DNA from 4 places in the Exiguobacterium sp. MH3 genome. Region 2 is predicted to be linked to each of the others. Evidence: riboswitches for the same ligand, from Rfam matches in the RefSeq annotation. Region 2 holds a riboswitch; each other region holds the start of a gene.

The links. Region 2 has a riboswitch for thiamine pyrophosphate ahead of U719_RS06020 (thiamine phosphate synthase). Riboswitches for the same ligand answer to the same signal wherever they lie in the genome.
Region 1: linked by a shared signal. The riboswitch ahead of thiD (bifunctional hydroxymethylpyrimidine kinase/phosphomethylpyrimidine kinase) and the one ahead of U719_RS06020 (thiamine phosphate synthase) in region 2 are both predicted to bind thiamine pyrophosphate.
Region 3: linked by a shared signal. The riboswitch ahead of tenA (thiaminase II) and the one ahead of U719_RS06020 (thiamine phosphate synthase) in region 2 are both predicted to bind thiamine pyrophosphate.
Region 4: linked by a shared signal. The riboswitch ahead of thiT (energy-coupled thiamine transporter ThiT) and the one ahead of U719_RS06020 (thiamine phosphate synthase) in region 2 are both predicted to bind thiamine pyrophosphate.

The regions. Positions count from the first base shown of each region.
Region 1 covers NC_022794.1:546,535-554,518, reverse strand. Annotated here, with positions in the region: gene U719_RS02790 (metalloregulator ArsR/SmtB family transcription factor) at 1-134, opposite strand, end outside; gene U719_RS02785 (hypothetical protein) at 190-633, opposite strand; gene thiE (thiamine phosphate synthase) at 645-1,283, opposite strand; gene thiM (hydroxyethylthiazole kinase) at 1,273-2,040, opposite strand; gene thiD (bifunctional hydroxymethylpyrimidine kinase/phosphomethylpyrimidine kinase) at 2,021-2,824, opposite strand; TPP riboswitch at 2,940-3,050, opposite strand; gene U719_RS02765 (murein hydrolase activator EnvC) at 3,116-4,393, opposite strand; gene U719_RS02760 (murein hydrolase activator EnvC) at 4,594-6,033, opposite strand; gene mce (methylmalonyl-CoA epimerase) at 6,297-6,707, shown strand; gene U719_RS02750 (type 1 glutamine amidotransferase domain-containing protein) at 6,769-7,281, opposite strand; gene U719_RS16905 (hypothetical protein) at 7,308-7,481, opposite strand; gene U719_RS02745 (organic hydroperoxide resistance protein) at 7,514-7,948, opposite strand.
Region 2 covers NC_022794.1:1,194,022-1,202,005, forward strand. Annotated here, with positions in the region: gene U719_RS06000 (DoxX family protein) at 1-402, opposite strand, end outside; gene U719_RS06005 (MFS transporter) at 530-1,714, opposite strand; gene U719_RS06010 (OsmC family protein) at 1,905-2,330, shown strand; gene nagZ (beta-N-acetylhexosaminidase) at 2,327-3,547, shown strand; TPP riboswitch at 3,604-3,706, shown strand; gene U719_RS06020 (thiamine phosphate synthase) at 3,789-4,382, shown strand; gene U719_RS06025 (FAD-dependent oxidoreductase) at 4,379-5,323, shown strand; gene thiS (sulfur carrier protein ThiS) at 5,320-5,520, shown strand; gene U719_RS06035 (thiazole synthase) at 5,523-6,287, shown strand; gene U719_RS06040 (ThiF family adenylyltransferase) at 6,284-7,291, shown strand; gene U719_RS06045 (hypothetical protein) at 7,413-7,769, shown strand; gene U719_RS06050 (hypothetical protein) at 7,891-7,984, opposite strand, start outside.
Region 3 covers NC_022794.1:953,964-961,947, reverse strand. Annotated here, with positions in the region: gene U719_RS04820 (SAM-dependent methyltransferase) at 1-170, opposite strand, end outside; gene U719_RS04815 (sporulation protein) at 281-1,054, shown strand; gene U719_RS04810 (glycoside hydrolase family 3 protein) at 1,263-3,170, shown strand; gene U719_RS04805 (hypothetical protein) at 3,210-3,506, opposite strand; gene tenA (thiaminase II) at 3,558-4,253, opposite strand; TPP riboswitch at 4,328-4,434, opposite strand; gene U719_RS04795 (DUF1002 domain-containing protein) at 4,628-5,509, shown strand; gene abc-f (ribosomal protection-like ABC-F family protein) at 5,789-7,585, shown strand; gene U719_RS04785 (sodium:alanine symporter family protein) at 7,781-7,984, shown strand, end outside.
Region 4 covers NC_022794.1:1,982,018-1,990,001, forward strand. Annotated here, with positions in the region: gene U719_RS10585 (amino acid permease) at 1-865, shown strand, start outside; gene U719_RS10590 (thiamine diphosphokinase) at 920-1,522, opposite strand; gene thiT (energy-coupled thiamine transporter ThiT) at 1,524-2,084, opposite strand; TPP riboswitch at 2,145-2,254, opposite strand; gene rpe (ribulose-phosphate 3-epimerase) at 2,277-2,933, opposite strand; gene rsgA (ribosome small subunit-dependent GTPase A) at 2,936-3,841, opposite strand; gene pknB (Stk1 family PASTA domain-containing Ser/Thr kinase) at 3,867-5,801, opposite strand; gene U719_RS10615 (Stp1/IreP family PP2C-type Ser/Thr phosphatase) at 5,804-6,538, opposite strand; gene rsmB (16S rRNA (cytosine(967)-C(5))-methyltransferase RsmB) at 6,557-7,888, opposite strand; gene fmt (methionyl-tRNA formyltransferase) at 7,885-7,984, opposite strand, start outside.

The sequences.
Region 1 (7,984 bases), 650 kb from region 2:
CGCAGTCGTGTCGCATCCGAAAGAATCTTAAATAGCTTTCCGATTTCAAGTGTTGGGATCGTATCCACGACTTGTCCGATTTCAGACGCACGTTGTTCGTCAATCGCAATCGTTTCACAACGGGGAATGTCCATGTCCGTCACCTCGTTTCTACCTATATTGCACCATGAGAAACGGGACATTGCAAGTTCAGCGCATTCGTCTGCGAATGAGCCAAAACACGAACCATCCTCCTACGTAATCTCCAATATCCCAGACAATTCGATTTTGATCGACAGCGCGTACGCCGATGTCAATGACTTTCGTGCTTTCTAATCGATTCGTATAACGTTGACGAAGTCGCGTCGGAATCGGTAGATGAAGAAGTGCCCGGTAATAAATATCTAAATGAGTATGTCCCCAAATTTCCGTCGCAATCGAGCTCGTTTTAATATACAACGGACGTTTGTAGCGTCTTTCATACTTTTCTTTCAATAAAAGGGCCATCTCATAAGATATACGATTAGGACGCGGAAATAAGACTTTTCCTAGATGGTAGATCCCCTGATTATCGACTCGAATGATTTGTGGTTCTAACCGATATCGAATCCAATAGCCGCGAAAACGGATCGTCTGCCATTTCAATACAATCACCTCTGAACGGATTATACCCTGTTCTGAAGTGATTGATGCCATTCACGCACAGCATCTGTCATTTGCTGCGCAGCGAGTTGCCGATCTTCTTTAGCAAAAATTTCTGAGATGACGGCATACCCTTCTAGCGGGATAGGCAGAGAGGAGACATTCGTTGCTGTGATTCCACCAATACCGATTAGAGGTAATCGTACGGCTTCTCGAATTGCCTGAAGCATCGTGTGCGACATGGAATCAGCGTCCGCTTTGGATGACGTCGCAAATAGAGACCCCACGCCTAAATAAGATGCTCCGTCTCGTTCTGCTTCAATCGCTTGTGCAACAGTGGCTACTGACACACCAATCACGGCATCTGGTAAAAGGCGACGTGCTGCGGTTAAAGGAATGTCTTCTTGTCCGATATGCAAACCAGCTCCGACGAGTAACGCGATATCAATCCGGTCATTGATGATCAAAGGAATGTCGTGTCGATCCGTCAGTCTCTTCAACCGAACTGCCTGATCGAAGAATTCCTTTCCTTGCGCTGTTTTTTCCCGTAGTTGCACGATCGTTGTCCCACCTAAAATGGCTTCCTCAACGACCGTCTCGATCGCGACTCCAGGATGGTACCGACGATCCGTCACTGCATAGATGGAGTAATCAATTGACACGTTCTGTCACCTCCACCAGATCTTGTACCGTCATGAGGCTGATTGCATTGAACAACTCTCGTTTAAAATCACCAAGACCTTGCGCGGAGGCTGCTTGTTCTCCTGCTTTTCCCATGACGAATGTTCCGTGAACAGCCGCCTCAAACGCTGTATATCCTGCACCGAGGAAGCTCGCAATCAAGGAGGCCGTCATACAGCCCGTACCCGTGATGTCTCCTAGACGAGGTGTTCCTACATGTAATTCCATTTCGCGCGTTCCATCCGTGATATAGTCGTTCGGACCTGTCACGACGAGGACAGATTTGTGTTTGCGAGCGAATGCACGAATACTTTCTCGATCCATCATTGCATCTCCCGCAGCATCGACTCCCTTAGTTCGTCCGTCTTCCCCAAGTAACGTCTTGATTTCAGAAGTATTTCCTTTGATGACCGTACACCCGAGATCAATGAGTTCTTTAGAAAAGTCAGTACGTAATGTCGTTGCTCCTGCTCCAACTGGATCAAGAACGATCGGGACATTTAAACGTCCCGCTTCACCGGCTGCAAGTCGTTGAGCTGCTTGCATGTCTGCATCGATCGTACCAATGTTTAAGACAAGGGCTTGCGCGAGTCTAACCATTTCTTCTACTTCGCGAATATCTTCCGCCATGACGGGTGATGCTCCAACAGCGAGTGTGACGTTTGCGCAGTCATTGATCGTCACCGTGTTCGTCAGATGGTGAATGAGTGGTTTGTGTTCAAGAATGGTCGTAAACATGTGTATCCCTCCAAAGTGAATGAAAATGATGTGTCGGTCCAATACCTTGTCCGAGAGCAAATCCATGACGAATCGCCTCCGTGACATAGCTCTTTGCTTGTCTTACACTATCTGTCAAATCTTCTCCAAGCGCCATCCGCGCCGCAATCGCCGCAGATAAGGTACAACCAGTTCCATGAGTATGTTGATTGTCTAACCGTTCCGATGTGAAGCGGTGTTCTACTTCCCCATCAAACAACAAATCCGTCGCAGCTCCTGAGAGATGTCCACCTTTTAGTAATACTGCCCCTGTCTGTGTAGCTAATTGATGCATCGCCAGTCGCATTTCATCTAGATTGGTGACCGATCGTCCTGTTAAACGCTCCGCTTCCGGTAAATTTGGTGTGACGAGTGTCGCAAGCGGTAAAAGCTCCGAAATCAATGCTTGTTCAGCCTCCGTCCGCAATAGGGCATGACCGCCTTTAGCGACCATGACGGGATCTAATATGATCGGAACTGTCTGTTTGCGGAGATGTGTAGCAATGACACGAATCGTCTGCGCATTCGAGACCATTCCGATTTTGATCGCATCGACACGAATGTCTGAAAAAATCGACGTTAACTGGGCATCTACGATTTCTGGAGATAACTCTTCCACCGCTTGAACACCCAACGTATTTTGCGCCGTGACAGCTGTCAGGACGCTCATTCCATAAACGCCTAAAGCCGAAAAGGTTTTTAAATCTGCTTGAATCCCAGCTCCACCACCGGAGTCGGATCCTGCAATCGTCAGTACATGTTTCATGTTCTTTTCACCTTCCCATCGAGCAATGTAAGGGAGTCGTGACCGACAAAAAAAGCGTCGACCGCTGTAAAAAAGCAGTCGACGCTATACGAAAGCGTTATACACGCATTCCGGTATCCGTTCGGCTCAACTTTCCTACGCTGGTATTATCCAGTTCAGGTAATAGGGTCGAAAACAGATTGGTTTTCCTCTCAGCCGGATTCCTCCAGCTCCCCTAGTTGCTCAAGTATTCGTTTCGCCTTAACTGTAGCACAGCAGCAAAAAAAAAACGAGCCGAAGCCCGTTTTTTGATTACAGATATGCCAATGGATTCACTGCATTCAGAGGAGAAGAAGCACTATATTGATAACCTCCGACATGTAGTTCGAAATGTAAGTGTGGTCCTGTTGAATTTCCTGTACTACCAAGTGTTCCGACTTGCTGACCTTGAGAGACCGTTTGTCCTGCATGAACAGATAATGAGCTCATATGAGCGTAAACCGTCGTATAGACTTTTCCATCCAAGAAATGCGAAATCATGACGTGGTTTCCGTAAGGTCCACCACCTGATGCTGTAATGACGGTTCCGGCTGCTGCTGCGACGATCGGAGATCCGACGGGACCTTTGAAATCGACGCCATTATGGAATGTATAACCGTTTGCTCCACTAGCTGGTCCGAACCCTTGTGATACCCCACCAGAAGATGGTCGGACAAATTTCCCACCACCTGAAGCGATTGGTGTTGTATCTGAACTTGTTGATTCTGTATTCTTATTGGCTTGTTTTGCTGCTTGAGCACTTGCTTTAGCAGCTTTTTCAGCTGCCGCTTTCTCTGCTGCTGCTTTTTCAGCCGCTGCTTTAGCCGCTGCCTTCGCTGCCGCAATCGCACGTTCTTGCGCTTCGAGAGTCGCTTGCAGTTCTTTTGCGTCTAACAGTTCTGTCGTAAACTTCGTCTTCCCTTTTCGTAATTTTTTGAGTGTAGCACTACGCTCTTTCATTTGAGCTTTCAACGCTTTTTTTTGTTCAAGCAATACTTTCTTTTCTTGCATTTGCTCCGCTTTTTTCTCAACGAGTGCTTGTTTTGCTTCTGCTAATTTTTTTTGTGTCGCGATGTAATCTGAAATCATTTTATCATCTTGTTCAGCAATCTTTTTACCCGCCATGACTCGGCTGAATAAATCACCTAAATCCTTTGATCCAAAAATGACTTCTTCCCACTTAATCGAGTTTCCATCGTTTTCTTGGAAAACACGTAAACGATCACCGAGAAGTTCTTCCTGCTTCTGTAGCATCTCCTCGTAACGAACGATGTCTGCCTTTAACTCATCGATTCGATTGCTTAACTGTTTAATTTGTTTATTTTTTTCGGAAACTTGGAAAATCTTTTCGTTAATCGCTGCGTCGATTCGATTGATTTGACGTTGTTCTTTTGAAATTTTAGCTTCTTGCTTTTTAATCTCTTTTTCTAATTTACGTTGTTCAGCGGCATTTTCTGCCTTTTTTTCTTTAATCGTTGCTGCCGCGATCGGTTGTGTACCTGTTGTAAGTAATGCCCCTAAAACAATGGTAGAAATTAGTTTTTTTAGCATATATCGTTTTCCTCACTTATGTATTTTCATTTTTTATTATAGTATTCAAGTTTCTCTCATATCTGAAATAGATTATAGCACCCTAATCGTTTCAAAAAAATTTCATTTACATTTCAAGTGAAAACGTTTTTTTGTAATATATATATTTCTTATCAAATATAAAAAAAAGAATCGTTGCATATGCAACGATTCTTCACTGTTTAAAACATAGTCATTGGATTTACTGAGTTAGCTGGACCTGTTGCACTGTAGCTGTATCCACCAACGTGAATTTCGAAGTGCAAGTGTGGACCTGTTGAGTTTCCTGTGCTACCACGTGTACCGATTTGTTGACCTTGGCTGACGCGTTGACCTGCACTAGCGTTCAATGAACTCATATGTGCATAGACTGTCGTATATGTCTTCCCGTTCAATTGGTGAGCAATCATGATGTGATTTCCGTAAGGGCCGCCACCTGATGCTGTAATGACTGTACCAGTTGCAGCTGCAACGATCGGCGTGCCAACTGGACCACCGAAGTCAATCCCGTTATGGAACGTATAACCGTTTTCTCCGCCTGCAGAACCATACCCTTGTGTCACAGCACCAGCAGTTGGATGAATGAAGAGTCCGCCTGATGATGGTGACGGTTTAGGTGTCGCAGGAGCTGACGGTGCTGGCGCAGTTGGTGCTGGTGTAGATGGTTTTGGTGCCGATTGTTTCGTCGAACCAGAAGGTTTTGCTGATTGCGCTGCCTTCTCTTGTGCTGCTTGCTGAGCTGCTGCTTCTTTAGCGGCTTGTTGTTCCGCTTCTTTTTGAGCTGCTGCTTGAGCTGCTTCAGCTTCTGCTCGTGCTTTTGCTTCACGCGCCGCTTGAGCTTGACGTTCTTTTTCGATTCGTGCTTCACGTTCACGCGCTGCTTTTTCAGCTGCAATCGCTTTTTCTTGAGCGATCAAAATTTGCTGGACTTCTTTTGCATCCATCAATTGTGTTTCGAACTTTTCTTTTTTCTTACGTAGTTCTTTTAAGCGTTTGTTCCGCTCTTTTAATTGTGATTCAAGATCCGCTTGTTGACGTTTTAATTCTTTTTTCTCAACGACCAACTGCGCTTTCTTTTCTTTTACTTTTTGCTGCGCATCCGCTAATTGTTTTTGCGTATTTTGGTAATCCGTAATCATTTTATCATCTTGTTTTGAAATGGATTTCCCTGCCATGACACGGCTTACGAGGTCACCAACGTTTTTAGCGCCAAAGATGACTTCTTCCCATTTGATTGAGTTTCCATCATTCTCTTGCATGACACGAAGACGATCACCGAGTAGTTTTTCTTGGCGTTTTAGTTTCGCTTTATATTTCTCGATTTCTTTTCCAAGCTCCACGATTTCACGTTCTGTTGCTTTGATTTGACGATCTTTTGTTTCGACAGCAAAGATTTTTTCGTTCAACGCTTCGTCTAGTCGATTGACTTCTTGTTGTGTTTTAGAGATTTTTTTACCTTCTTGATTAACAGAAGACTCTAAGTTTTTTTGCTTTTTAGCATTGTCTTGTTGCTGTTGTTCGTTTTTGGCTTTCTGTTCACTTAAATCGTCTGCTGCTGCAAAATGAGGTGCTGATGAAAGAACCAGTGCGGAAACGATGAGCGACGCGAACGTTTTTTTCATGTAGTATTCCCTCTTTTTCTGTAGTATATGTTTTATGATTTATCGTAGAATATTTAAGTTAAATTTAAATTCTGTAATCTTTTTTCTTTTTTATAAGAACGTTTTTGATTATAGCATTCATTCCTCTTCCATAATATTTCAGTGATATTTCAATTTAAATAAATCTTTCCTCTTCTATGTAATAGAAACATTTGGAAGGTAACTCATCGTTGCAACTTTGGAGTGTTTTTGGGAAACTGAAGCGAACAGAAGGAGGATGTCATATGAAATTAGACCACACTGGAATTGCCGTTCGCGACATGCAGGAAGCCATTTCATTTTATACAAACGTACTTGGAGGAACCTTAACAAAAGAGTACTCGAATCCTGCGCCTGGTGTTGCTTCCAATATTGCGGTCATCGAGTTCGATGATGCGCACATCGAGTTGTTAACGCCAACAAGTCCGGATAGTCCAATCGCTCGTTTTTTAAAACAACGTGGGAAAGGTGTCCACCATATTGCTTATCGCGTAGAGAATTTAGATCAGGCGATTGAAGAAGCAAAACAACGAGGCTTAACATTTTTAGAAGATACGTATCGAACGACGCCGTTCGGACGACGACTAATTTATATGAATCCTCGTCATTCACACGGCGTCATTACGGAACTCTGTGATTATCCAGAAAACCCCTAAAAAAAAAAAAAAAAAAAAATCAACACTGCGTTATCGCAGTGCTGATTTTTGTTCTATACCATTAGCCAAGTTTTGCAACGATTTCCCGGTTGAATGCAGGAATATCATCTGGTTGACGACTTGAGACGAAATTATCGTCGACGACGACTTCTTCATCTGCAAAGTCCACACCAGCATTTTCTAAATCAATTCGAATTGATTTATAACCTGTCATTTTTCTTCCTTTGACGATTTTTGCATTAATCATCAATTGTGGTCCATGGCAGATCGAGAAAATTGGTTTTTTCGACATATCGAATTCTTCGACGAATGAGATAAAACGCTCGTCTTCTCGAAGTAAATCTGGTGAAAAACCGCCTGGAATCAGGAGAGCATCGTAGTCTGCTGCTGAAGTCTCATCAATCGAGAGATCAACATTTACTTTTGCCTCTTCCTGTTTGCCGACGAGTTCTGCACCTTTTTTAGCACCAATGACAGTAATCTCGTGCCCTGCTTCTTTTAATGCATCAACCGGTCCTGTGAATTCTACATCTTCAAAATGATCGGCGAGTACGACTGCTACTTTTTTAGACATGTGATTCATCCCCCAAGTTGTTTGATTTAAATCGGATCTTCTCCGCGATCTCGTGGAGAAACCGTATCATCTGGCATTTCGTCTTTTCCTTTTAGGATTTCCTTTTGTTGCTCCTCTGTCAGTTTCCGTTCTTTATCCGACAGACGATCCCGTTCATCTTCAAACTCTTCATTTGGACGATCGGTTTCTTTCGGTGCCATGGAAAACCCTCCTTATGATTCGTCGATTATGCTTATAGTGAATCGACGACTTTAACAGAAAGATCAACATCAATGTTGCCACGTGTCGCTTTTGAGTACGGGCAGAAATTGTGTGTCTTCTCTAGTAAGTCTTCGGCTTCTTCCTGTGATACGCCAACGACCTCGACGACGAGTTTCGCTGCAATTTTTACACCGTTATCCGCTTCATCCTGTAAGAGGCTGACTTCTGAATTCGTCCGCGTCTCGACTCGTTTTTTTGCTTGGCGCGCCATTAAGTTATAGGCACCATCAAAACAAGCGGCATATCCTGCTGCGAATAACTGTTCCGGGTTTGATGTCGGAATGTCTTCTTTGCCTTTTGTTCCTGGCATGACTAAATCGAGATTAATGACGTTATCGTCTGAAGCGACTTTCCCGTCGCGACCACCGACTGCAGATGCACGTGAAGTAAGAATGACGTTTGACATGATAGAAAACCCCTTTTCCTGTTGAATTAAAAAATG
Region 2 (7,984 bases):
AAAGCGTCCTGCAGCCAGTAAGGCGATTGATGCTGCTAAGAATACTGGATTCAACGCAATCGTCCCAGCGAGTAAGTAATTGAGATTCATGATGCTTCCGACGACCATTGCAGGAACCGTCAACAGACTAAGAATCAACAGGATTCCGACGACGAGTTCCGCGAACGGAATCAAGGCGTTGATCAGCCCGACGTTCGGTAAGGCGAGTTGCTCAATCCACGTCGCGTACCAGGAACTGACGAGTGCGTCTTCGCCCGTTGACTTCGCGAGCGCTCCTTCGAGAAACGGTTTTGCATCAAAGCCATTAATGTACTTACCGATTCCAGCGATGAACCACTGGATTCCGAGCCAGAGTCGGATGATTGTCAACAGACCGAGACCGATGATGTGTAATGCTTTCACTTTCAGACACTCCTCTACTACAACATAGTCCCCATCATACTGAAAAATCATCAGCGAGATGGGGACTATCATCATAACGTCATCGAACCGTCATCGACCTGTTACAAAAAAGGACAAGGTAACGGTTTCATGAGCGTTGATCGAGGCGATGACTGATTGCAGTTAATAAAGCAGCAACGAGCGCGACCAGTCCACCGACGAGTGCCGTGTTCATCATCGGACCGTTCGCATAGACGATGCCACCGAGTGCCGAACCAAAAGCAATCCCGACGTTACTCGCAACCGGCATCAATGAAGCGGCGAGTCCTTTTGCTTCCGGGTTGAACTTTTCAGCGAGGTCAATCAAATAGATTTGTGTCGAAGTCGTCAGTAGAATCGACATCAACGACATCAAGGCGATGTTGAACAGACCAAGCGGAAGGGATGCTGTCGTGAAGTATAATGCAGCAAGAACGACTGCTTGCACGACGAAGACGAACCGTAAGCGTCCCATCGGATTTTTGCTAGCAATCTTGCCGGCAAGGATGTTACTAAAGATTGAGACGACGCCGTAAGCGAGCAAGATCGGACTGATCCACGTTTTCGCAATCCCGAGTTCTGTTTGCAGAATCGGCACGAGATATGTGTAGACGACGTAAGTTGCCCCGAATCCGAACGATGGAATAAAGAAGGCGATCAGGATCCGTGGGTTGGCGAGCAATCCAAGCTGTTCCTTAATAGAACCGGAACCCGTCGATTGCTGGACCGGAACGATCTTCCATACTGCGAGGAACGCAATCATTCCCATGACTGTCGTTAGCCAGAACGTGGCTTCAAAGCCAGCATGTTGCCCGATGAACGTTCCAATGGGGACACCGAGAACGTTCGCGAGTGTAAAACCACCGAAAATGAACGAGACGGCGACACCGCGTTTGGCGACAGGCACACCGTCACTTGCGACGACCATCGCGAGTGAGATCAAGACACCAGTCAAGATGGCTGTCAGAATGCGGGTTGCGAGCAACACTTCGTAACTTGGAGCAAAACTACTGGCAAGGTTCAGTAAGACCCAGGCGAGTAAGAGACGTAGGATCAGGCGACGCCGTTCCAGATGACCGGTCAGCGACATGACGATCGGTGTACCGATTGCAAAGGAGATGGCAAAGGCTGAGACGAGCGTACCGGCTGTTGCGATCGTGATATCAAGGGCTGAGGAGATTTCAGCGAGGATCCCGACGATGACGAATTCGCTTGTTCCGAGTACGAACGTCAGGAGCGACAACGTGGCGATCAAGAGCCAATCGCGTCGACTTAAACGAGTAGTAGGTGACATGGATAATTCCTCAATTCTAGCGCTTGCGCGCGAAACTATGAGTAACAGGATAGCATGAAACGATTTCGTCGGGTATCGCAAAGCGAGATTTCGGGAAAAGAACCATTATTCGAAATAGCGTGTGAATTTCCAGGCGTACTGTTTTTTGCGTATACTACAGAAGAAGACTACTTATAAAGGAGTGGAAACGATGCAAGCGACAGTGACATGGAACAAACAGATGGGGTTTAGTGGACAGACGGAATCAGGGCATCACCTGGCGATGGATGCAGCACCCGAAAACGGGGGTGAAAATCAAGCGCCGCGACCGACTGAGCTACTGCTACATGCCGTTGCCGGCTGTACCGGAATTGATATCGTTTCGATCTTAGAGAAGATGCGCTTGACGATCACCCATTTCGAAATGGATATCGAAGGAGAACGGGCAGAGGACCATCCGCGGCGTTTTACGTCGATCTCGATTCATTACCGGCTCGAAGGAGATCTCCCGGAAGATAAGGTCCGTCGCGCCATCTCGTTATCAAAGGATAAATATTGTTCGGTCTCGCAATCCCTGAACGCTGAGATTTCCGTCTATTATTCGATCAATGGTGTCCGGAGCGAGGATCCTTTGTGAAGAAAGTCGTACTGATCGGTTGCCTGTTGCTTGCAGGGTGTGCGCAGGAGACGACGGAACCAACGAAATCATCACAACCGGAATCGAAACAACCGACAGAAGAAAAGAAACCGAAGCCTGAGCCGACGAAAGAAGAACGACAACAAGCAAAACTAAAGCAACAATTAAAAGCGATGTCGACGTCAGAAAAAATCGATCAACTGCTCTATATCGGAGTCGCCGGCACGGAACTTTCAGCAGCTGACCGGAAATTGTTACAGACGCATGCGATTGGCGGGGTCTTATTGCTCGGCGGAAACATCACGTCAGAAGAACAACTCTTGACGTTCACACGTGCGATTCAAGAGACGAATCAAAAACCGTATGCGTTTGTTGGGATCGATGAAGAAGGCGGACGGGTCAGCCGGGTACCGGATCAACGATTACGTCTACCGACGAGTCAACGGATGGCGCAAGGAGCAGATGATGCGAAAATGGAAGATGTCGGACGTACGCTCGGACATTTGTCACGATTTTATGGCTTCAACATGGACTTCGCACCGGTCCTAGACGTCAACAGTAATCCGAACAATCCGATCATCGGCGACCGTGCGTTCAGTGCTGATCCGAAGACCGTCGCGACGCTTGGTACGGCCCTGATGCACGGGATGCAGGAGACGGGAACGATTCCGGTCGTCAAACATTTTCCCGGTCACGGCAATACGAGTGTCGATTCCCATGTCGGGCTACCGAAAGTGACGGCATCAAAGGAAGAACTGAAGCAGACGGAACTGTTACCGTTTAAAGAAGCGATTCAAGAGGGCGCCGAGATGGTGATGGTTGCCCATATTCTCTATCCCGCGTATGACGATACGAATCCATCCTCGCTCTCAAAGCCGATCTTGACTGACCTCTTGCGTCAGCAACTCGGATTCAACGGTGTCATCATCACGGATGATCTCGTCATGGGAGCGATCACGAAACGATATGGTCTCGCAGAAGCGGCACGTCAGTCGCTCGTCAATGGAGCTGATATGGCGATGTTTTCAGAGGCAGGTGCTTACGCAAAAGTTCATGCTGAAGTGATGCAAGCCGTCAAAGACCAAACGCTGACGCCGGAGATGCTCGATGCTAAAGTAATGCGCATCCTGAAGCTAAAGCAGACGTATGCCGACAGCCAAGAGCAACAGCGACCGACGAAATCGGAGCTGATTCAGCAAGTGGAAGCGCTCAACTAGGACTAGCGAAGCAAAGCGACTCATGCTAGACTAATGGGGCAAGCCAATTAAACACGAAAAGACACTAGGGGAGTCTCCCAGCAGACTGAGACGGAAGTATCCGGACCCTTTGAACCTGATCTAGTTCGTACTAGCGGAGGGAAGTGGCTCGAAACCCTAGATATCCTTAGCGCTTCAGCGCATTTTCGGACCACTCCCTTCAACATCGGGAGTGGTCCTTTTTCGTATGGAAAGGAAGAACATGATGCGTTTACATCTGATTTCGACGGGATCCATTCATCCGCTTGACGAAATAAAGACCTTTCAATCACTTCAACCCTATACGGATCAGCTGCATCTACGTGAACCGAACTTATCGGCGGCAGAATTACTTGATCTGATTGAAGCACTCCTTGGGCATGGTTATTCGCCTGAACAGTTAACGGTTCATGACCGGGTCGACGTCGCCCATGTCGCCGGCATCGGTGTGCAGCTGACGCGCCGTTCCTTGCGTGTCCGCGATGTGCGACGTCATTTTCCGAATCTCGTCATCGGGAAATCGGTCCATTCACTAGCAGAGGCACTGGCAGCAGAAGCGGAAGGAGCCGACCGACTGCTGTACGGTCATATTTATCCGACAGCGTCGAAGCCGGACCTACCACCCCGAGGGATCGACGCATTAAAGCAAGTCGTCACCTTCACGACGAAACCAGTCATTGCGATCGGTGGGATTACACCAGAATGCATGCCTGAAATCGCAGCGACCGGGGCAACCGGAATCGCCGTCTTATCGGGTATTCTCGGTCAATCGGATCCACTCGCCGCCGTCAAGCGTTATCAGGGGGTTCGCGTATGACGAATCACATCATCATCGGCGGTGGAGTCATCGGGTTGACGCTTGCTTATGGTCTCGCCTGTCAGAATGAATCCGTCGTCGTCTTAGAACGTGGAACATGCGGACGAGGAACGAGCCGCGCAGCTGCCGGGATGCTCGCGACGGACATCGAGCTGAGGGCGGAATTGCATGCACTTGCCGCACGTAGTCGTCGTCTGTATCCGTTGCTTGCACGTCGACTCGAGCGAGAGACAGGCATCGATTGTGGGTACCGGGAACAACCGTTTTTGTTAAAACGTAAAGGACGCGAGCATCTGTTTCCAGCTGTCGGTCAAATCGATCCACGACGACTGACGACTGCATTGATGTATGCCTTACACGCACGTGGCATATCGATTGAAGAACAGGTAGATGTCACACGCATCGAAGAGAACGATGACTTCATCAGGATCGAATCGAACGCAGGAACGTGGACCGGACGAACAGTGACGGTCGCTGCCGGACGCGGGTCGCAAGCCTTACTCGATACAGTCGGAAATTCGATCGCGACATATGGGGTCAAAGGGGAGTGTCTCGCCGTCCGTCTCGCGGGTCAGCCGTTACGCTCGATTCTGTTTGATGAAGCCGTCTACCTCGTGCCAAAAGCTGACGGACGGATTTTGATCGGTGCGACCGAACTGCCGCACGACGAGACGGTCGGCGTCAGTGTCGCTGGGATCATGTCACTGCTTCAAGCAGCAGAACGACTGTATCCACCGATTCGTGACGCGGTCATCGAAGAAGTCTGGTCCGGTGTACGACCGCAAACGGTGTCCGGCTTGCCATATATCGGAGTCACCGATTCATCCCGTCGGATCTTCCTAGCGACAGGGCATCATCGGCATGGCATATTACTCGCACCAGCGACAGCGGAAGTCTTGGTAAATACATTACGATTGATTCAGAAGGAGGAAGTCCGATGAACATTACGATTAACGGCAATGACCACACGATCGAACAGATTAAAACGATCGAGGACATGCTCACGCAACTCGGCTTAGGGGAAAAGCTCGTCATCGTCGAACAGAATCGACAAATCATCGATCGCATGGCGTACGGTCAGACAGTCGTTCGGGACAATGACACATTTGAAATCGTTCATTTCGTAGGAGGAGGATAAACATGCTGAAAATTGGAGAAAAGACATTTGAATCACGGTTATTGCTCGGAACAGGGAAATATACGGATGCTACGGTACAGCAGAAAGCAATCGATGCGTCTGCTTCACAAATTTTGACATTTGCCGTCCGTCGGCTCGATATCTTCGACAAACAACAAGCGAATTTCTTGGAGTCGCTTGATTTAGAGAAGTACGATCTACTTCCAAACACGGCTGGTGCGAAGACGGCGGAGGAAGCTGTTCGGTTAGCGAAGCTTGCGCGGGCATCCGGTATGTGTGACATGGTCAAGGTCGAAGTGATTGGTTGCGATAAGACGTTACTACCTGATCCGATCGAGACGTTACGGGCTTCTGAAGAATTACTCAAAGAAGGCTTCATCGTCTTACCGTATACGTCGGACGATGTCGTCCTTGCACGACGACTCGAAGAACTCGGTTGTCACGCCATCATGCCGGCGGCGTCACCAATCGGCTCCGGGCAAGGGATCCTCAATCCGCTCCATTTGCAATTCATCATCGAGCAGACGACAGTCCCGGTCATCGTCGACGCCGGAATCGGTTCACCGACCGACGTCGCCTATGCGATGGAACTAGGTGCGGACGGTGTCTTATTGAACTCCGCTGTCGCCCATGCTCAAGATCCAGTCAAGATGGCGCACGCCATGCGACTAGCTGTCGAAGCAGGGCGCCTCGGGCACGAAGCGGGACGTATCGAGAAGAAACAGTATGCGGTCGCGAGTAGTCCAACGAGTGGATTGATTCGATGAACCGTTACTCACGGCAAACTCGATTTCAACCGATCGGGGAAGCGGGACAAGTACGCTTGGCATCAGCAAGGGTACTGATCATCGGCATGGGAGCACTCGGAACGGCGTCGGCAGAACAACTCGTCCGCGCCGGTGTCGGTGTCGTCCGAATCGTCGACCGTGATTATGTCGAGTGGAGTAATCTACAACGACAACAGCTTTATACCGAGGAGGATGCGCGTCATATCGTACCAAAAGCGATTGCCGCAAAAGCACGGCTTGAAGCGATTAATTCGACGGTGACGATCGAAGCGCATGTAGTAGACGTCGACCGGGCAGCGCTGACGTGGCTTCTCGATGATATCGATCTGATCATCGACGCGACGGACAATTTCGATATTCGTTTGCTGATGAACGACATGGCGTTGATGCGTTCGATTCCGTGGATTTATGGTGGCTGCGTCGGCAGTTATGGGATCACGTTTACCGTCCGTCCCGGGGAGACGCCGTGTCTGCATTGTCTACTCGATCAATTACCGCGTGATCAGGAGACGTGTGATACGGCGGGAATCATCGGACCAGCTGTACAGATGGTCGCTTCCTTGCAGGTGACAGAAGCATTGAAGTGGTTGAGCGGAAAGACGGACGCCATGCGGACGCGCTTGCTTGCGTTTGATGTCTGGTCGAATACGTTTCAACAAATCAATGTCCAGTCACTGAAGCAAACGGAGTGCCCGTCGTGCGGCATCGAACCGTCCTATCCTTACTTATCGGATCAAACGGTTCATTTCACGGCACTGTGCGGTCGCGATGCCGTTCAAATCCGCGGAGACGGACAGCGGGATCTGGAACAGTTGAAACAACGTCTCCAGCCGGTCGCTGCGATTTCCGCCCATAATCCATATTTGCTGGCGTTTACGACGGACGAACATCGGATGGTCGCTTTCCGAGATGGACGCGTTCTGATTCATGGCGAGGCGGATCTCGTTAAAGCGAAGCGGCTCTATCATGCCTATTTCGGCTAACGTTCACAAAACATTAAAACTAATTTTAAATATATATGTTTTAAATGTTTGAAAAACAGGTAAATAAGACTTCAGACGTAAATCGGTCTACAGGTTTTGAACGTGAAGAGGAGTGATTCAGATGAAACAAGAATTCGATCCAATCAAGGATCAAGCACAGACGGAAGACGCCCAAGCAGTTGTTCAGCAAGCCAACTGGAATCCGGATCGGTACCGGACGAACTTGAACCCATTCTATCTGTCACCTTGTAGTGTCGAACGTAGAGAAGACGTGCATCAGGATGCATCGAAAATTCTCGAAGTCGAGACGTCGTCGCCCCTCCAACAACTTTTTGAACACAATCAAGCAACGCATAAATCAGAACAATCGGGCAAAAAATTTAAAACAGGCATCGTCGTCGGCGTCGGTGCGATCATCGGCGGATCGGTTTCTGTGATTCGTTCCGTTCAACGCTTTAGAAAACAACGGACGAAATAACACATTCGTCACGAGAGTGAAAAAAGCAGGAGGCATTCGCCTTCTGCTTTTTTGTATATCCCCCCTTAATCTACAAGTAAAATGAGGGTGATATGCGTTCATTTTTTTATGAAATCAAAAATCATGAACCGGTTACGTTATCGAATACAGCAGATTTACCGTTTAAATAGACGTCGATGATTTCATGCTTAGAATCTAATGTTAATTTAAAGACA
Region 3 (7,984 bases), 240 kb from region 2:
TCAAATTGAAACTCTACCTGCATCATCACCGTATCTCTTAATAGAATCGGTTTTACCTTGATTCGTCGGAGATCATTTGATTTTTGACGCGGATTACTTATCGTTGCATGGATCAGTGTTCCTTGCGTGATTTGCGAGGCAAGACTCGCTTTTAATTCATGTAGTTCCACTAGTCGTCCCGTCCTTTTCTGATGTTCTTTCGAAACTGTAGCAAATTCGTACCTGTTCGACAAGTTTACACGCTTTATCATTCGTACGTAATCAAAAGGAGGAATTCATCTTGTTCAAAAAAATTCTCTCACAAATCGGAATCGGTGCCGCAACGGTCGATACACGCTTGACGGATGACCGCTGTGAACCAGGCGGTCAAATTCACGGTGTCGTCCATATCAAGGGTGGAAACGTCGATCAAGAAATTGATCGAATTTATCTTGAATTCAACACGCAGTACAAACAAGAAGTCAATGATAGCACGACGTTTACGACCTTCACGCTCGACCGATTTGCCTTAAATGAAGCGAAGTTCACGATTGAAGCGGGTGTCGAGCGGGAAATTCCCTTTACATTACGCGTACCGCTGAATACACCACTCTCCGTCAGTCAATCGAAATCGTGGATCGAGACGGGACTCGACATCGCTCAAGCCGTCGATCCATCGGACCGTGACGCCGTCATCGTCGAAGCAAACCGCTACCAAGCGACAGTCTTAGACGCGATGGAGTCACTTGGCTTCCGATTGAAAAAAGCCGATACGGAAAAATTACCTGGACGATTCCGGAAAGATTTACCGATTGCTCAGGAGCTTGAGTATTCAGCTCGCAATACACACTACGCCCATAAACTGGATGAGATCGAAATCATCATGCTTCAAGACAGCTCAGGGATTGATTTAATCGTCCAAGTCGACCGTCGTGCGCACAGTCTTGGTTCATTATTCAGTGAAATGGCTGGTGCGGATGAGTCGATGATCAAACTGCGTCTGTCCAATAGTGAACTGCAGGATCAATCGTTCGTCGAACGTCAGCTGACAAGCATCGTGGAACGCTATAGCTGATCAATCGATCGACTTTACTTGAAAGTGATTCCTCTTCAGGGGGAGTCACTTTTTTTCATTCAAGTCAGTTTGTCTAAAAACATCTTTGAAATTTATTTCAATTTGAAATCGTTTACAAATAAAATATTGTTTTAAAACAAACACCTTGCTATACTGTCCGTATTGAAAAGAATTCCAGTCACGGTTTGACTAAAGGAGGACGTACATCATGAAAAAAATCGGACAGTTCACGTTAACAGCCGGACTCGCAGCAGTACTCGTCTCAAGTAGTTTACCTGTCATGGCAGAGGCAGGATCTTCAGCCGATCGGATCAGTCACAAAATCGACACGATGACACTCGAACAAAAAATCGGGCAAATGATCATGCCGGACTTCCGGCAGTGGAATGGCAGCAATCATACGTCGCTTGCCCCAGAAGTCGCGAATATCATCGATCGCTATGATTTAGGCGGCGTCATCTTGTTTGCTGAGAACGTCAGCGAAACCGAACAGACGACGAAACTCGTTCATGATCTGCAAGAAGTCGTCAAACAAGATGCTAGCAACGATATTCCGCTCTTCGTCACGATCGACCAAGAAGGTGGAATCGTTACTCGGCTCGGAACAGGGACGAACTTACCTGGCAATATGGCGTTAGGTGCGACCCGCAGTAGCACATATGCCAATGATGCCGGTCATATCATCGGTTCGGAACTGCGTGCGCTCGGCATCAATGTCAACTTTGGTCCGGTTCTCGACGTCAACAGCAATCCTGGAAATCCTGTCATTGGTGTCCGCTCGTTCTCGAGTGATCCGGAGCTCGTCGGCACACTCGGTTCCGCTCTAATGAAGGGAATTCAGTCTGAAGGTGTCGCAGCGACCGCCAAACACTTCCCGGGTCACGGCGATACGGCGACCGATTCCCACTATGGATTACCGGTCGTTGACCGGTCCCTGCAGGAGCTAGAACAAGTCGAGCTCGTACCGTTCAAGCGAGCTATTGCTGAAGACATCGATATGATCATGACAGGACACATCGGGATGCCGCAAATCGAACCTGAAGTCGTCACGTCGACAAATGGTACCTTCCCTTTACCTGCGACGTTATCGGATGATGTCATCACGGGCGTACTGCGCGAAAAACTTGGCTACGATGGCATCGTCATCACAGACGCGTTGAACATGCAGGCGATCGCCGACAACTTCACGGAATCAGAAGCCGTCTTAAAGACGTTTGACGCCGGTGTCGATATCGCGCTCATGCCGACGATCCTTCGTTCCGAGCAGGATGTCACAAAACTCGACCGGATTTTCAAGGATGTGATCGCAGCAGTCAAAGATGGTCGCCTCTCAGAGGAACGGATCGATCAATCGGTTGAGCGGATTCTGACACTGAAAGCAGAACGCGGAATTTGGAACGGTACGACTGATTCGACATCCCTAGCTGAAAAAATCGCGCAATCGAACCAAATCGTCGGTAGTCCCGAGCATAAAGCAAAAGAACGTGCGATGACGGAAGCCGCGGTCACACTCGTGAAAAATGATCAGCGGACCTTACCATTCAAACCGAAAAAGAATGCCAACGTTCTTGTGATCGCTCCTGCGGCGGATCAAACGGACAGCATGAAAAAAACGATCGCTTCCCTACCGAAGAATCGGAACTGGCACGTGACGACAGCGAATTACTCGGCTACTACGCTACCGCTCGACCAAAACCCGACATTACGGGCGCAACTCGATGCAGCAGATTACATCATCGTCGGTTCCAACGTCAACACGAGTGCTAAACTACTACCTACTGCACCAGAACAAGCGATTCCGGCTTCGATCTTCCGCTATGCGAAACAAACGGATACACCATCCGTCCTGCTCAGTCTCCGTAACCCATACGATGTCGCCGTTCAACCGGACGCACCGGCACACGTCCTCGTCTATGGCTTCAAAGGTGATCCGAACGGTCCAGACTCCGAAGCAGGCAATCTAAAATCAGCGGGACCGAACCTGCCTGCAGGTATCCGAGCAATCTTCGGAACGTTCAAACCGCAAGGCACTTTACCGGTTGATGTGCCGGTCTTTAAGAACGGTGTCTTTACCGATCAACTGCATCTCGAATTCGGTGACGGCTTTAAAAACTGAAAAAAATGATGACGTGATACACCAAAAGACCGAAGCTCCTTAAAGGATGCCTCGGTCTTTTAATGATTGATACGGATATTCAGCTTCTTCTTTCGCACGATGGTAGACGCGGTATAACCAATAAGTCAGTAGTGCATAGACGACGATGACAAGAACAGCAGAAATGTAGCTCCCCATGCTATACGCTACCTTGAAGTTTCGAGTCGATGCGGATATACCGGATAACACGATCAACGTTGGGATGATAAGTCCTACAAATCTTACTTTGACTTTACCAAGCATTCGTTGCATAGCATATGCCGCGAGGATTACGAGTGTGATGACTATGATTTCCATTCCAATCCCTACTTTCACTAGATGGTATTCCTAATTCTACCATCTACTGGTTTAAGAAGATACCGGGCGAGCTGGAATCGTTTCGTAGACCGACGTGAACGTCTCTTCCGTCCACCCCATGTGCCAGAAGAGTAACTCATAGTAACAACTCGTCACGAAATGACGTTTCATCCGCTCGCGTTCCGTCTGGCTCGCTTGCTCCGCCAGCGCATCAAGCCGTGCAATCTGTTCAAAGACGACCTTTTCAAACCATTCCGAGCTATACGTGTCGATCCATTGCTGATAGATTTTTTCTTCCGGTGTACACGTTAGTAATTGTTGCCCGACTTCATAATACAACCAGTAACATGGCAAGATGGCAGCAATCGTCTCACCGAGCGTTCCTTCACTCGCATGATGCATGTGCGAGACATACGCATATGCTGTCGGTGCCGGTTCAAATGCTTCAAGATCTGCTGCCGTAATACCGAGCGGCTCAAAAAATGATTGATGTAAGCTCAACTCTGCCTCGTAAGTCGAAGTCGCATGCTCGGCAAGTGTCGCAATCGTCGCGAAGTCGTCTGCTTTTGACGCTGCCTTCGCTTGAATCTTCGCAAAGTGTTTTAAGTAATAGGCATCCTGCATGACGTAATGCCGAAATTTCGAGAGCGGTAACGTCCCCTCCCCGATTCCTTGTACGAATGGGTGCGTAAAACTACTATCCCAATACGCTTGTGCCGCTTGTTTGATTTCTTGTGTGAATGTCATGATCTCATCCTCCTCGTTTAGTTATGAAACGAAAAAACACCACCCCGAAACACACGGGCATGGCGCAAGAAGAACAAGACTTGACGCCACTTCCCTCCGTAAGTACGAACTTAATCAGGTTCAAAGGGTCCGAACGTCTTCGTTCGTCTCAGTCGGTCTACCGACTCCCCTAGTGGTCATTATTCGATTCAAATTCACTATAGCATGCTGAAAACGGAAGTCAAGTTGTCTCCTTTTCGCTATACTATGGAGTGTCAGAAGACGGATATCGTCTCCATCTGCAGACCGATTCCGAACTTCTTTCGTTCTCGTACACTAACTTTAGTACCTGATACTATAATTCATTCTGTTACTTACAATTGGAGGATTTCATTATGCATACACCAACAAAAATCATGGCATCAGCCGTTATCGCTTCTGCTTTATTACTCCCAACAGCCGCATCCGCCGAACAAGTCGTCGATAAGACGATCGTCACACTCGGGGAGTCGCTCGGCGCAAAAGATAAAGCATGGGTGCTTTCACGTCTCAATGCACCGGAAGGGATCACACCGATCATCGCCACTTCTGCTGACGAGGAAAAATATCTCGGGAAAAACATCCCACAGTCGCAAAAAGGCGGCAACATGTATTCGTCGGCTAAAATCGAACTGACGGAAAAAGGAGATGGACTCTCCGTCTCGACGGAAAACATCACATGGGTGACGAAGGATATGTATCTCAACGCTCTCGTCACAGCGGGTGTCAAAGATGCCGACATCACGATTACTTCCCCTTACAAGGTGACCGGGACATCGGCACTGACAGGAATAATGAAGGCGTACGATCAAACTTCCGCTGAAACCGGGATAAAGTTAAGTGACGAACGCAAGGATCTAGCACAGCAAGAATTATCAGTCACATCAGACGTTGGAAAAACGGTCGGAACGGATAAGGTGGCTGACTTGATGAATGAGATCAAGGCTGAGATCGCCAATCAAAAACCGGAAACCAAAGTCGAAATCGAAAACCTGATCGTCCAAGTCATTCAAAACAACAATATCCAGTTGTCTGACGCACAAATGGACCGGCTGACGAATCTGTTCAATCAAATGGAGCAAGCGAACATCAACTGGGGACAAATCGAGAGTGGATTGAAAAATGCGGGACAAGACATCCACGCGTTCGCAACTTCAGAAGAAACGAAAGGATTTTTCGCTAAATTATTTGATGGACTCAGTGACTTCTTCAGTTCAATCGCGGGTGTGTTCAAATAATTCAGACTTCCGTAACTGACAAAAAAATAGTAAACTAGATGTATCTGAAACGAAAGGTGGTGTGAAAAGATGGACTTTGCCGCGTGCAAACACTGGTTGATGGAACAATTGTATCTGTTGCGCGCGATTTTTCATGGAATGGCGTTCTAAGGCACCCGTCTGCCCTTTTTTAGAACTTCATGATTGAAAAATACAGCAAAGCGCATCTTTCACACGTGATGGAGAGTGCTATTTGCGCTCTCCTTTTTTTGATGCGCGCGAAAGGATCGACTTACTATGATGATTTGCGACATTCAACACCTAACCAAACAATTCGGAGGCGAGACAATTTTAACGGATGTTTCCCTCTTCTTAAACGAACACGACCGTGTCGGTCTAATTGGACGAAACGGGAGTGGCAAGACGACATTACTCCGCTTGCTTGCTCGCCTTGAGCAACCGGACGGTGGTGTCATCTATCAAAAGAGCGGTTTGACGATCGGCTATTTGGAACAACTTCCTGTTTATAGTGAGACGATGACCGGACTCGACGTCCTTTGGACAGCGTTTGAAGACATCCTCGCGATCCGTTCTCGGATGCAACAGTTGGAGCAAATGATGGCGACAGCACCAGAGAATCTTGATGCGTTACTCGCACGATATGCGGAAGCGACGAATGCGTTCGAACAAAAGGATGGCTATCTACTCGACTCGAAAATCGAGCGCATGGTGAACGGGTTACACCTTCGTCCGTTACTCACTCGTCCTTTCCACCAGTTGAGTGGTGGTGAACAGACGAAGATTTGTCTCGGTCGCATGTTACTCATGGAGCCAAATCTGCTCATTCTTGACGAACCGACGAACCATCTTGATTTAGCTGCCGTGGAATGGCTGGAGCAGTTCTTACGGGACTACACAGGAACCATCCTGCTCGTCTCTCACGACCGGGTCTTCTTAGACGCCGTCGTCACCTCGATCGTTGAACTCGAGGACGGTGAACTGACAACCTATATAGGGAACTACAGCGCGTTCGTCGTCGAACGTGAACGTCGCTTGATGGAACAGTTCCACGCCTACCAAGAGCAACAGAAAAAAATAAAGAAAATGAAGGAAGCGATTCGTCGACTCCGGCAATGGGCAAACGAAGCGTCTCCACCGAGTGAGAAATTATTCCGTAAAGCAAAATCAATGGAACGAGCACTCGAGCGGATCGAACGGATTAAACGACCACAACTCGAAGCCAAAACCGCTGATGTCTCCTTCTCTTCCACTGATCACACGAGCCAAGTCGTTTTTCGCGCTGAAGAACTCTCGTTTGCTTACGGAACCCGCCACATTTTTGATGACGTCTCGTTCGAGATCATGGCACAGGATCGGATCGCGATTGTCGGAACGAATGGAAGCGGAAAATCGACGTTGCTCTCACTGCTGCTTGACGAATCATCACCTGACGCAGGCACACTCACGCGTGGACCATCGAATCGGATCGGTTTCCTGTCCCAGCATGCCCATTTCGAAGAGGACGCGCGGTTAATCGACTGGTTTAGAGACCGGATTGCCGTTCCAGAAGCGGAAGCCCGCCATATCCTAGCCCGGTTCCTGTTCTTTGGACCAACTGTCTTTCGGTCCATTTTGTCACTGAGCGGAGGCGAACGTGTGCGATTGCAACTCGCCGTCCTCGTTCATTCGTCGATCAATGTATTAATTCTCGACGAGCCGACGAACCATCTCGATATTGAATCAAGAGAGACACTCGAAGAAGCACTCGAGAATTTTTCTGGTACATTGATTGCCGTCTCACACGACCGCTATTTCTTGAATCGGCTTTTTCCGCAGATCCTGTGGCTCGAAAATGGTCTGACGCGTTATCATGGTACGTATACGTATGCTCAACAGAAGCGTACTAAGGTCGCTACGTCTTCCTCACTCCACGTAACCCCTCAAAAACCAAAACGCTTGTCACAACACGAGTTAGAAGTGCAGATCGAGCGGCTTGAACAGAAATTAGCAAAACGTGAAAAACCGACCGATACCGTTTCTAAAAGCATCCAACAGCAACTCGATGACCTATACGAACAGTTACTACAGTATGGATGATCCAGCTTTACTTGACTGTCACTCTCGATACCGAGAGTGACAGTTTTTCGTTCATTCATAAGATTTCATCATATGTTTTTTTAGCTAACCTTATTAAGTTTTAAAATTTTATTTTATTTTGTTGTTGCTTATTTTCAGAAAATTCGTATAATTTAGCGTATAGCTTTTATTATTCTTTGGGAGGAATACACCATCATGAACGCCATTCAGCAAGTCATTCAAGGAAGTGTCGATTACGCCAACAATATTTTAGGTGCGTATGTGCTAGTTGCCGTATTGATCGGCGGTGGGATCTACTTCACGATCCGAACTAAATTTATCCAGTTCACGTACTTAAAAGAGATGTTCCGCGTCACGCTCGATAAAAGTGAACAAACAACAGACGACAAAGGGGAAAGC
Region 4 (7,984 bases), 790 kb from region 2:
ATCGTTATTTGCGAACTTTACGGCAAGCGGTTGGTTTCCAAACGGGATTCTTGGTGTCTTGACGACGATGATCGCCGTCAACTTCGCCTTCCAAGGAACGGAATTGATCGGTGTTGCGGCTGGGGAGTCCGACACGCCAGAAAAATCGATTCCAAAAGCGATCCGCAATACAGTCTGGCGGACGTTCATCTTCTTCGTCTTATCGATTACGATCGTTGGTGCATTAATTCCGTATGAGACGGCTGGCGGAGTCAGCAGTCCGTTCATCATGGTCTTTGATGCGATCGGCATTCCGTACGCTGCTGATTTGATGAATATCGTCGTCTTGACGGCACTATTATCCGTCGGAAACTCCGGATTATATGCGGCGACTCGGATGTTATGGGCAATGGCGCAAGAAGGGATGATTTCAAAGAAATTATCTTACGTCAATGCACGTGGTGTGCCAATGCGTGCTTTACTCTTTACGATGATGTTCGCGATGTTATCGCTTCTGACCGCATTTTTCGCAGAAGATACCGTCTTCATTTGGCTCTTGTCCTTAGCCGGACTCGGGGCTCAAGTCGGCTGGATTTCGATCTCTGCTTCTCAGCTTGCATTTCGTCGTCAGTTCGTCCGAAACGGACACGATGTATCCGAACTGAAATTCAAGACACCACTCTATCCGGTGTTACCACTGATTTCGTTGACACTTAACGTCGTCGTCCTCGTCAGTCTTGCGTTTCAAGCGGATCAACGAATCGCTCTATACATCGGTGTTCCTTTCTTCCTTGTCATGTGGGGAAGTTATCATCTCTTCGTCAAAGGAAAACATCTATCCGCTCAAAGCGACATCCGTGTCGCCCCTTCTCAACTCGAAGAATAATTTCACACAAAAAGAGGTCGCGGAGTCATCCACGGCCTCTTTCCTATGATTGTGCTATTCCTTAAGCGTCCGCATCATCAATAGTTCTCCTTGATGGAGCTCTACCTTCGCTTCTGACGCACACCATTCATTACTGACGGTCAAGGAACCTCCGACCGGTACTGGATGTGCATCAAGTGGATATTTGACTCCGGATAAGCTTAAAGTCGATGGTACGAGTGGAATGAACGAAAGATAATAATAGCTCCCTGCTTCGACTGTATACGTTCCCTCAGCCAAGTATCGTACCTCTTCTCGTTTCGTCACGAGTCGTGCCTCTGGGTATCGCTTCAATAAATATACATTTTGGACGGTCATGTCGAGCCGCCCACCTGTCGCCCCGATAATGAAGGTATCCTCAAACTGTTTCTTCTCTGAGACTGTACGAAGTGCCAGTTCGAGATCCGTTTCATCTTTCTCGGCCGGATGAACGATTGCCCCTTCTGGTACATAACCAAGCGAATCAAAATCACCAATCGTCAGGTCGCATGTCAGCCCAAACGATTCAATCGTCTGAACACCACCGTCAACACCGACGATAAAATCACCTGGCTGACAAAACGTCCGTAAATCCGGCGCTTCTTCTCGCGGACCGGCACAGACGAGAATCGCCCGCATCTCAGACGCCTCGTGCCGAATAACGGAGTAAGCGTGGCGCAGTCGTGAATAAAAGACCCGCAACGACACCACAAAGAACGTAAGACGGTACCATGTATGTCGCGTTATAAATCAATGAATACGGTACGACTGGACCTTCGGCATACTCGGCAAAAAAGACGATTCCACTGATGACATGACAGATATAACGGAGTCCTGCGCCTAATAACGTCGCCAGGAGAACGAACGCCATCAAGCTTTTCTTTTGTCCATTGCGCGCGGCTAGTCTGACTTGACGCGCGAACAGACCACTTAATCCGACGACACCATACGCAATCGTATAGTCAAGCATCGGTTGAACGATCGTCAAGACTTGTGGAGCGAACATCAATTGAATCGTACCGACAAGCGCTCCCGTAACGACCCCTCCAACGACACCGTGGCGAAATGCCATGACGAAGATCGGTAACATCGCTAAGCTGATTGAGCCTCCTTGTGGCATTTTGAATGGAATCAGTAAATCAAAGACGACTCCGAGACTGGCAAAGATGGCAATTTCCATCATCATTTGTAACCGTTTCATGCTATTTTCCTCCTTCATTGTACGAGAGGACGCAAAAAGGCAGTACGACGAACGCCGTACTGCCTGCGTGCGCCACATCCCTACGTCCGTTTGAACGGAACAGGTTCGAAGGGTTAAAGTCTAAAAGACTCCTCTCAGCCGCTTTTCAAGCGACACCCCTTGCGGTCATCATATTTCGTTTTCTCGTTCTTATTATACGGCAGCCCCTTGACGAATGCTAGTGATCGCTTCCGCATAATCTGGTGCATTGTAGATTGCTGATCCTGCGACGAGAACGTTCGCACCGTTATCGATGCAAAGCTTTGCCGTTTCCGGATTGACGCCACCGTCAATCTCGATTTCAAATGTCAGACCACGATCTGCTTTCACTTGCGCAAGTGCTGCGAGTTTCGGCATGACACGCTCGATGAAGGCTTGTCCACCGAAGCCCGGATTGACCGTCATCAATAAAACCATATCGACATCCTCAAGGACGTGTTCAATCGTTGATAATGGCGTATGGGGATTCAAGACGACTCCTGCCTTTGCGCCCGCTGCTTTGATTTGTTGCAAGACACGATGGACATGATTCGTCGCTTCGATGTGGAACGTCACGATGTCCGCCCCTGCTTTGACGAAATCCTCGACGAAACGTTCTGGCTGGTCGATCATCAAATGGACATCGAGAATCATATCCGTCTTTTGACGTAAGCTGCTAAGCACAGGTAATCCAAATGAGATGTTCGGTACGAACTGACCGTCCATGACATCAAAATGGATATAGTCCGCGCCTGCTGCTTCGACTGCTTTAACATCGCGTTCGAGATTCGCAAAATCTGCTGATAAGATAGATGGTGCAATTTTAATCATCTTCAATACCTCCGGGCTCGATTCTTGATTTCGTCTATAAACATACCATAGTTCTCATAACGAGAGGACATGATTTCTTGGGCTTCGACGGCTTCCTTGACGGCACAACCGGGTTCATTCAAATGCAAGCAACCTCGGTATTTGCAATCATCTTGTACAGCCACGAATTCAGGGAAACTCCACCGTACATCCTCGATTTCCATATCATACGGAAAATCGAGGTTCGAGAAACCTGGCGTATCGGCAATCAATCCTTCGGCAAGCGGCATCAATGTGACGTGGCGCGTCGTATGACGTCCGCGTCCGAGTGATTTCGAGATCGCACTTGTTTCTAAATCAAGAGAGGGCTCCAGTGCATTGAGCAATGAACTTTTCCCGACACCGGATTGTCCGGCGAGAACGCTCGTTTTTCCAGCAAGTAACGGACGGACTTGCTCAACACCCGTCAACGTCTCACTTGATGTCTCGATGACCGTATACCCAATCTTCCGGTAAGCGGCAATCGCCTCTCGGACAGCCGGTCCTTTGACTTCGTCAAGTAAATCCATCTTCGTTAACAGGATGACGGGTTGGATTTCCTTCGCTTCGATCAAGACGAGAAATCGGTCGAGTAGATGCGCTGAAAAATCAGGTTCTGCCGCCGAGACGACAAGCAACGCTTGATCGATATTCGCGACAGGCGGGCGTACTAAAAAGTTGTCCCGCTCCTTCACTTCGAGAATGTACCCGGTCTCACTTTCGATATGAAGCACGACTTCATCTCCGACGACTGGACTGATGCCGCGTTTTCGGAAATTTCCTCTTGCTCGTGAACGAACTTCTCCTTCTGGTGTCATGACATCATAAAAGCCGCCCTGCAGGCGTATGATCGTTCCTTCTCGATTCTCTTCGATGCGTTGTTCCGTCATCCTATGCACTCCTCTTTTATCACATTCATTGTGCGTCTTTTGCTTGATTGTACGTGATGGTTTTTGAACGATACACCGTATCGTCTTTATAGATCGTAATTTTGCCTTCTTCACCCGGATCAATCGTTAATGGCACGTCGAATGTCTCATCTTGATCAATTGATTCCTCGATGACGGTCCGCTTCCCTTTCGCGTCTTCCGTCTCGATTCGGATGACTTGTTTCGGCGGAGCCTCTTCTTCATCTTCACTAACAGCATCATAGACGACCTTTTCAGGGAACGTCGCCGTCACTGTTTTTTCTTCCTCACCTTTAGAGATGAAGACCGTCACGGAGTCGTTCGGCTCGACTTGTGCGCCAGCTTGCGGGAACTGACGGATGACTTGATCGAGTTTGACATCGCTAGAAAATTCTTGTTCGAACGTTCCGTCTAATCCTACTTTATCGAGATAAGCTTTTGCTTCATCACTCGATAAATTCGTCAAATCCTTCAACTCGAAAGAAGACGTCCCCTCAGATACAGTAATCGTAATCGTTTGTTCTTTCGCAATGACCTCCGTTCCAGCAGAAATTGACTGTCGAATCACATTTCCTCGATCGATCTCATCCGACTTCTCTCGCTCGACTTCGACTTTTGCGAATCCTGCTTCTTTTAGCGTTGCAATTGCTTCTTTTTCAGCTTCATCCGTCACATCCGGTACCTCAACCGGAGCGCTACCAGTAGAAACGACCAAATTGACTGTCGAGCCCTTCTTGACCTGTGCTTTTTCACGAGGCGTTTGACTGATGACATCGCCTTCTTCGACCGTATCGCTACTCCGTTCCGTTGTCTCGACGACAAATCCAAGTTTCTCAAGCTTCGTTTCCGCATCGTCTCCATCCGTCTTGACGACAGATGGTACGGTGACCGTTGGATCCGGCCACATCGCGAACGTCGTAGCCGCCCCACCCAGTAAAAGGAGTAACAAGAGGACGATCCACCAGCGTTTTTTCTTTTTCTTTTCCGGTGTTTTCGGTTGAACGGTCGTGACAGCGGGTGATTCTAGTTCCGCTTTTGATTCTTCTGGCACTTGTACAGGCGATAAGACCATCGTCTTTTCCATCTCATCCTCTTCTGCACCACGGATGCCTTCACTTGCTCGTTCGTCAGACAACGCCGTCACCATATCTGTCTTAAACGCTGCGACGGACTGTTGGCGGTCATGCGGTGCTTTTGCGAGCGCCTGCATGATACAGTTCTCAAGCGCTTGTGGCACTTTCGGATTCAAGACGGATGGACGCCGCGGTGTATCTTGCAGATGCTTTAAAGCGATCGCAACCGGTGAATCACCTTCGAACGGGACTTGTCCTGTAACAAGTTCGTATAAGACAGCACCAAGCGAATAGATATCCGACTTCTCATCCGCAAATTTACCTTTTGCTTGTTCCGGTGAAAAGTAATGGACGGACCCAAGAACGGACATCGTATGCGTCAGCGTCGCATTCGACATCGCCACAGCGATTCCGAAATCCGTTACTTTGACGGTACCATCTTCTCGAATCAACATGTTTTGCGGTTTGATATCGCGATGGATGATCCGGTGTGCATGGGCGTGATCAATCGCATCACAAATTTGAGCGATGATATCGACGGCCTGCGGCACAGGTAATGCTTGATTTTCACAAAATGTTTTTAATGTCATACCATCGATATACTCCATGACGATGTAATAGATGGCATCTTCTTCGCCTACATCATAGACGGCAACGATGTTTGGATGATTCAAGCTGGTAGCAGCATGCGCTTCACGTTCGAATCGACGAATGAACTGTTCGTCATGCGAAAATTCAGTCCGTAAAATCTTAATGGCAACATGACGCTTTAAAATCTCATCATAGGCTTGATAGACATTCGCCATCCCGCCACTTCCAACTAGCCGTTCTATGCGGTAGCGGTCATTTAATCGATCTCCGTATCGCATATTCAGACCCTCTTTCTTTCTTTGAACCGGATGGCGGCAATCGTAATATTATCCGCGCCTCCTCGAGCATTCGCTTCTTTCACCAATCGTCCAACGATCTCATCAAGCGGCTCATCCTGTAAGATGATCTGTTCGATGACATCATCTGGCACTTCATCGGTCAATCCGTCACTACAGACGAGGACGAGGTCATAGTCTGGAGCATCTCTGACTTGAATGTCGACTTCGACTGTTTCGTTCGAGCCGACCGACCGTGTGATGACATTCTTACGTGGATGATTTTCGACTTCCTCATCCGAAAGTTCCCCCATTTGTCGTAACATGTTGACGTAAGAATGATCATCCGTCAATTGTTTTAACGCCGTACCTTCAAGGGCATAGACCCTACTATCTCCAACATGACCGATGACGAGCAAATCTTCGACCCAGCATACGCAGGCAATGGTCGTTCCGACGATTGCAAGTTGCTCGTCTTTTGAAAACTGAAGAATCCGGGCATTTGCCTCGGCTACACGTTGTTCTATCCATTCAGACAATTCCATCGGACGATTTGGCATGAGTGAAAAGGATGCTTCAAATACCTCGCGAACGATCGCACTTGCGATATCGCCAGCAGCATGACCTCCCATACCGTCCGCAACGACGGCAAGACCACGTTCGGCGTTCCCGACGAGTAATACCGTATCCTCATTTTTAGTCCTGACTTTCCCAGTAGTCGAAAGGTGAGCTAGCTCCATGACAGTCCTCCGTTCGTGTCAATCTTCTCGTTTTTTAAACGCGGCAATATAGAAGCCGTCCGTTCCGACTGTCGTCGGTAACAACTTGAGTTCTGCTCGATCCCCAATCAGATGTCGCACGGATTCTGGCATGCGTGCCGCGAAGGATGTGTCAAAATCGAACCCTTGATCGAGAATGAACGCTGTCTGCTCCTCGTTCTCGGTCGGATCAATCGTACAAGTCGAATAGACGAAGGTTCCACCCTTTTTAACGAGTGGTAAGACAGATGTCAGAATATCTCGTTGAATTTTCGGGAGTTGCTCGAGTTGTTCCGGACGTTTCGTCCATTTGATATCTGGTTTTCTCCGAATGACACCGAGTCCTGAACAAGGTGCGTCGACAAGAATCCGATCAAAGGATTCTATTTCGAAGCGTTCCCCTGCTTTACGGGCATCTAACGCTTCTGCTTGAACAGTCGTAAGACCTAATCGTGTTGCTTGCTGTTCAATTAATTTAATCTTATGTGGATGAAGATCAAGTGCCTGTAGTGTTCCCGTTGTCAAACCTTCAGCAATATGCATCGCTTTCCCACCAGGTGCGGCACAGCTGTCAAGTACATGATCAGATGTTTCTGCACCGAGTGCACGGGCGACGAGCATTGAGCTCTCATCCTGCAGAGAAAGATACCCACGGTCAATCAGATCCGTTTTTTGAACACTTCCTCGTTCGATTTCGAGACCGTCTGGCGCGACCGTAGATGGTTTTGCCGTCACACCTTGGTCGAGTAGAAGCTCGATCGCTTCCTCTCGCGTCGTCTTCGTCCGATTGATGCGAACCGTGACCGGTGCAGGTGTGTTATTCAATTGACAGATTTGAAGCGTTTCTTCCGGACCAAACAGTTCAATCCAGCGTTCGACGAGCCACTGCGGATGACTCGTTTCGATGCTGATTCGTTTTGCGACAGGCTCAATCTCAGCGAAGTGAGGCATTCCCGCCCGTAATACATTCCGGAGCACTCCGTTGACGACTTTCGAGACGTGGACTTTTCCACGTTTTTTAGCAATCTCGACAGCTTCATGGATGACGGCATGATCCGGTACACGATCAAGATAAAACAATTGATACACACTCATCCGTAACAACGGACGCATGAATGGGTCAAGTTTTTTCTGTTTTGCTAGATACGGCTCCAAAATATAATCCAGTGTCAATTCACGACTGAGCGTCCCGTAGACGAGTTCCGTGAACAAGCCGACATCTGTTGCTGAGATAGCACGCTTTTCAAGCATCTGGTGGACGGTGATTGTCGAGAAGGCACCACCTTGACCAATTTTCATCAGTGTCGTTACTGCTGCGTCACGTACATTCATGCGTTCTCACCTACTTGTTGTCCGAGTTCAAGCGATTGACCGATCCCGCGCATGAACGTAGCACCGTCCATCCGTTTTTTTCCGGACGGCTGTAAG